Regions from separate parts of the Ruthenibacterium sp. genome, predicted to be linked through region 1. Evidence: riboswitches for the same ligand, from Rfam matches in the RefSeq annotation. Region 1 holds a riboswitch; the other holds the start of a gene.
The links. A riboswitch is a leader RNA that binds a small molecule or an ion and turns the genes downstream of it on or off. The one in region 1 is predicted to bind lysine.
Positions count from the first base shown of each region.

Region 1 (3,047 bases):
GCGTCACCTGCAGCAAAGCGTCTGCGCCACGGTTTTTTGCCTCGCGGGAGAGGGCGACGGCGTGGCGCGTATCATTGGAACCTGTGCCGGCGATGACCGGCAGACGACGGTTCACCGTCGCACAGGCAAATTCTATCACATCCAGATGTTCCGTGTCGTTCAGCGCGGAGGCTTCGCCCGTGGTGCCGCAGATGACGATTGCATCTGTGCCGCCCGCAATCTGCTGCTCCAGCAGTTCTTTCAACACCGGATAGTTGACGGAACCGTCCTCCAGCATCGGCGTGATGATGGCCACGCCGGAGCCCTTGAAAATCGTCTGCTTCATGGGGGTATACGCTCACTTTCTTTTAAACGGTTTCTGAATCTCAAAACGGTGGGGAAGACGATCAGCCCATGTACCCCTCCGCCGCCAGCAGCTCCGCCAGCAGCACCGCACCGCCGGCGGCGCCGCGGAGCGTGTTATGTGAAAGGCATACAAATTTGTAATCATATTGCGTGTCGGGGCGCAGACGACCGATGGAAACCGCCATGCCGTTTTCCAGGTTTCGGTCCAGCTTTGTCTGAGGGCGGTCGGCCTCTTCAAAATAGTGCAGGAACTGCTTCGGCGCGCTGGGCAGCTTCAGCTCCTGGGCCGGGCCGGAAAAGGCAGCCCACTTTTCTTTGATTTCATCCATTGTGGGCTTTTTGTCAAAGCTGACGAACACCGCCGCCATGTGGCCGTCTGAGCACGCAACGCGCAGGCACTGGGCAGTAATGGAGGGCTTGTCGGCCGGAACGATCTGTCCGTTTTCAATATGGCCCCACAGCTTGAGCGGCTCTTTCTCGCTTTTTTCCTCTTCACCGCCGATGTATGGAATGCAGTTGTCAACCATTTCGGGCCAGGTCTCAAAGGTCTTGCCTGCACCGGAAATAGCCTGATAGGTGCACACAAGGCATTTGGAAACGCCATAATCCCGCATCAGGGGATGCAGAGCGGGAACATAGCTCTGCAAAGAGCAGTTGGACTTTACGGCAATGAAGCCGCGTTTGGTACCAAGGCGCGCGCGCTGAGCGGAGATAACTTCAATATGCTCCGCGTTGATCTCAGGCACGACCATCGGGACATCCGGCGTAAAACGGTGCGCGCTGTTGTTTGAGACAACAGGGCATTCCGCCTTCGCATAGGCCTCCTCCAGAGCTTTGATCTCGTCCTTTTTCATGTCCACGGCGCAGAACACGAAGTCTACTTTCGCGGCAACGGCGGCAACGTCGGCGGCATCCATCACCACCATTTTTTTCGCTTCTCCGGGCATTGGCGTAGGCATGGCCCACCGTGCGCCCACGGCTTCCTCATACGTTTTTCCGGCGGAACGGGGAGAGGCGGCCAACGCCGCGAGACGGAACCACGGATGATTTTCCAGCAGAGAAACAAACCGCTGCCCAACCATACCTGTTGCGCCAACAACACCGACTTTGTATTCTTTCATTTTTAACAACCCTTTCCCATTGACCTCTTTATCTATTTTATGCGCATGATACAAAAACGATGAACATGCGAATAAAGCCGCAAAAGAAAAAAACCGGCTTGAAAACCGGCAAGAATTGCAATATAATATATAAGATTGCTACCTTCCGCAGCGCAACGCGCCACGACGGACGCGACAGCCGCAAGCCTTTCAGCGTTGCAGCCAGGCGGCGCTTGCCGCGCGCTGCCTTCGGCGGTTTTCCCTTTTGACGCGGCTTAGGATTTTGGCAATCACGATACACGCGTTTACTCTTGAAAACCGCACCTCTGCGGTTTTTATTCTATTTATTGTTTAATATATCATCCACACAACGTGATGTCAATGAAAAGAAGGCCTGAACGATGCAAAAAAGCGACTTTTATTTTGACCTGCCCAAAGAACTGATTGCCCAGGAGCCATGTGAACCACGAGATGCCGCGCGCCTGTTGTGCCTCGGCCGCGCCAGCGGCGAGCTCCGTCATGCTGTATTCCGTGACCTTCCCGGCCTTCTGCAGCCCGGGGACCTGCTGGTCGTCAACAATTCCAAGGTGCTGCCTGCGCGTCTCATTGGGCACAAGGAAGGCACCGGTGCAGTCTGCGAACTGCTTTTGCTGCGGCAGGTGAAAGGCGACGTATGGGAATGCCTGGCCAAACCCGGCAAACGCCTGCATGCGGGTACGCGTATCATCTTCGGTGACGGCACACTGACGGCGGTCGTCCGTGATACAATGGAGGACGGCAACAAGCATGCGGAATTTTTTTACGATACTCCGACGCTGTATGAAAAACTGGACGCCTTCGGGAAAATGCCTCTGCCGCCCTATATCCAAAAGCAGCTGGACGACCAATCCCAGTATCAGACTGTATATGCGAAAGAGCTTGGAAGCGCTGCTGCGCCCACGGCAGGCCTGCATTTCACACCGGAGCTTATGGATACACTGCGAAAAGAAGGCGTCCGCTTTGCCGAGGTAACGCTGCATGTAGGACTCGGCACGTTCCGCCCTGTGAAAGAGGATGATATCCTTGACCACAAAATGCACAGTGAATGGTATTCCGTCAGCGAAGAAACCGCTCGTCTGATTCGGGAAACCAAGGCTGCCGGACGACGTGTGATCGCCGTGGGAACCACAAGCTGCCGCACGCTTGAAGCTGTTGCCACAAAATACGGCGAAGTCCGCGCATGCAGCGGCGATACGGATATTTTCATCTATCCGGGCTACCAATACAAGGCCATCGACGGTCTTATCACCAATTTTCATCTTCCGGAAAGCACGCTCATCATGTTGGTGTCCGCCTTCTGTGGCTACGAAAACACCATGCGCGCTTATCGTGTGGCCGTGGAAGAAAAATACCGCTTTTTCAGCTTTGGAGATGCAATGTACATTGGGTGAGTAAAAAATTCGGTCAGAGAAAAGCTCGCATCTTTTAAATAAGGAAGAAATGCGCTCCCGATCGGCTTCCCGCAGGGCTATCCTGTTTGAACAGGCTTGCGATGAGCGGTGGTGGAAAGAATATGCTGAGGAATTGGAAAAATTCCGCCGGCTGCGCAACACCTGTTGTCAT
Region 1 is NZ_JAFOIN010000092.1:23,965-27,011, reverse strand. Features, by position in the region: gene dapA (4-hydroxy-tetrahydrodipicolinate synthase) at 1-325, opposite strand, end outside; gene asd (aspartate-semialdehyde dehydrogenase) at 387-1,466, opposite strand; lysine riboswitch at 1,607-1,782, opposite strand; gene queA (tRNA preQ1(34) S-adenosylmethionine ribosyltransferase-isomerase QueA) at 1,847-2,875, shown strand; gene IIY41_RS11095 (hypothetical protein) at 2,910-3,047, opposite strand, start outside.

Region 2 (3,047 bases), on a different contig from region 1:
GGCTTCCCTCCCTGCTTTCTTTCCTGACGGTGCGGCTCCGGCAGGGCGCTTTCCGCCCGGCCTTTTCCAGCAATTCCATTACAATAAAGAATACCCTCTTACGCGCATCAAGTACATTGTATTTCTTGCACATCAAAAGCCCCGCCGTTTTTCATGCCATCCGGCGAGCCGTTTGGGCAGTCTTTTCACCGCTCTGCAATTAAAAAGCCGTCCGCGGTATGCGCCGCGGACGGCCTTTCGTCCCAATATGTGTCAGCGTGTGCCGCTTTTTTTCTTCCAGAGCAGGAAACCGGCCATCAGAGCCAACCCGAACGGCAGCGCCAGCAGACCCGGCAGCTCGAAATGCACCAGCAGACCCGCCGCCACATAAGAGATGCAGGAAACGGCTGCCGCCGTTATTGCATAGGGCAGTTGTGTGGAGACATGCTGGACATGGTCGCACTGGGCACCCGCAGAGGCCATGATCGTTGTGTCGGAGATCGGCGAACAATGGTCGCCGCACACGGCGCCCGCCATACATGCGGCAATGCACACGATTCCCATGGGGTCGTCCAGAGGGAAGATCGCCATGGTGATGGGGATGAGCACGCCGAACGTTCCCCAGCTTGTCCCTGTCGCAAAAGCCAGCAGGCAGCCGATCAGGAACACGATGGCCGGCAGGAACATCTGCATGCCTTCCGCGCCGCTTTTCACAAGGTCCCGCACAAAGTATTTCGCGCCCAGAGAATCCGTCATGGCTTTCAGCGACCATGCGAATGTGAGGATCATAATGGCAGGCACCATCGCCTTAAAGCCGTCCGGGATGCAGCCCATCATCTCGCGGAAGGACATTGCCCGGCGCAGCATATAATAAACGAAGCTGAACACCAGAGCGAATGCGGACCCAAGCATCAGCCCTACCGACGCGTCGGAGTTTGAGAACGCGGTGCTGAAACGCGCCAGCACGCCGCCTTCCCCGCCTGCGAAGAAGCCGCCGGAATACACCATGCCCACCACGCAGCAGAAAATAAGCACTGCAATGGGTGCAATAAGGTCAACCACACGCCCTTTGTCCGCCGGGGCCTCCCCTGCGCCCGCATAGGGGTCCGGCCCGCCGCCGAACAGGTCTCCCCCGCCGGCCAGCGCCTCGCTTTTCGCCATGGGGCCGTAATCCACCCGCAGCACAACAAGCATCACCATCATGGCGATGGTGAACAGTGCATAGAAATTATAGGGAATGGCCCGGATGAAGAGGGACAGGCCCTTTCCATCCTCCACAAAACCGGACACAGCCGCCGCCCAGGACGAAATAGGCGCAATGATGCACACCGGTGCCGCCGTAGCGTCGATGATATACGCCAATTTGGCGCGCGATACCCGATGCTTGTCGGTGACGGGCCGCATCACGGAGCCCACCGTCAGACAGTTGAAATAATCGTCGATGAAAATGAGGCAGCCCAGCGCTACCGTAGCCAGCTGCGCGCCCACGCGGGATTTGATATGTGTCTGTGCCCATCGTCCGAAGGCCGCAGAACCGCCGGCCTTGTTCATCATGCAGACCATCGTGCCCAAAACGACAAGAAACACCAGGATGCCGACGTTGTATGCATCCGACAGCACCGAGACGATGCCTCCCTGAAATACGTGCAGCACCGTGCCCTCAAAGCTGAAATTCGCATACAGCAGGCCGCCCGCAGCAATGCCTATAAACAGTGAAGAATACACCTCTTTTGTGATGAGCGCCAGCGTGATGGCAATGAGCGGCGGCAGCAGGGACCATGCCGTATTGTAAAACCGGCTTTCCGCCTCTGTCCTGCCGGAGCCGCCGCAGGCCCCGCAGATGTTTTTCCCGCCGCACGCCCCGCATGCCGCGTCCTTGCCCAGGCATTCCATGCAAGCGCCCGAGCCGCCGCATTCCGCGCATTCCACCATGCGCGAACCCGGTTCGTCCTGCGCGCCGCTTTCCGCAAAAGCCGGCGCCGCGCACAAAACCGCCAGCACCAGCACCGCCGCCAGCATGGGCAGCAGCCGAATCCTTTTTTTCATACTGTTCCTCCTCCTGTGTTCTGCCGCAGGCCCTCCGCTCCGACACACGGACACAGGCTGGAAAAAACAAAAAGCCCTGTGCGCATAGAGCGCACAGGGCAACCGGACGCAGCCTCCGCTGGAAGATGCGTCTGGATAGCGCTCCACAAATTTTGTGACAGTCCGCAGGATATTCTCCCACGGCCCAGGATACGCCGCCCAGGCAGGCGGCTGCTCCTTCGGCGGTTCCCCCTCTCCCCGAAACGGCTGCCTGGCCATTGTTCCGGGTACGCATGAGTCCCGCGCCTCTATCCGCGTATTCAGTTGAAAAGACCTTTCCGGCCTTCCCGAAGCACACAACGCGCCCGGGAACATTCGAATGATACTTATAAATTAGCACGGCTGCTCCAAAATAGCAAGCGGATCCGCCATTTTTTACACAAAAAATTTTTCCGGATGCACACGGCTTTTCCGCTTCTTCAAAAAACGCCCCGGCATCCGCCGGGGCAATGCGTTTCGTTTTTTTCAGGGGTCTCAATCGTGAAGGCTGGGTTTCGCCCGCAGAGAGATGGTGTGCTCAAAACAGCTGTAATCCGTCAAATACACAGTATAGCAGCCCTCGGTGCGCTTCATGCTTCCAAACTTACCCGCTGTGAAGCCGTGCGCGCCGAAGCACGGGCCCGCCTCGATGGCGTACCTTCCCCTGGAGGCCGTCAGCGTTCCGGATTTGGCGACGATACCGCCGCCCTCCGCGCCGTCCGCGGCAAAATGCTCCGTCTCCACGCGGCAGCCCGCGTCGAACGCAAGCTCCACACGCAGAGGCGCACGGTCGATCCCGGTGTTGACGATGTGCACGTCAATGCCGTTCTCCGCCTCGGTGACCTCCACATCGAATATCATATCCGGCCCGTGAAGCTGCGCGCGCTTCGTGTGGTCCATTTTCCACCAGTCGCTGGTCTCCGGCTTTTCTTCAAACGGCAGATAATACCAGCCCGTCATGGTCTGGTGCAGCGCATAGGCGTTTTCGCCCGTGGAGGCCAGCG
Region 2 is NZ_JAFOIN010000003.1:38,977-42,023, forward strand. Features, by position in the region: gene IIY41_RS00500 (Na+/H+ antiporter NhaC family protein) at 253-2,025, opposite strand; lysine riboswitch at 2,154-2,323, opposite strand; gene IIY41_RS00505 (hypothetical protein) at 2,539-3,047, opposite strand, start outside.
Region 2: linked by a shared signal. The riboswitch ahead of IIY41_RS00500 (Na+/H+ antiporter NhaC family protein) and the one ahead of asd (aspartate-semialdehyde dehydrogenase) in region 1 are both predicted to bind lysine.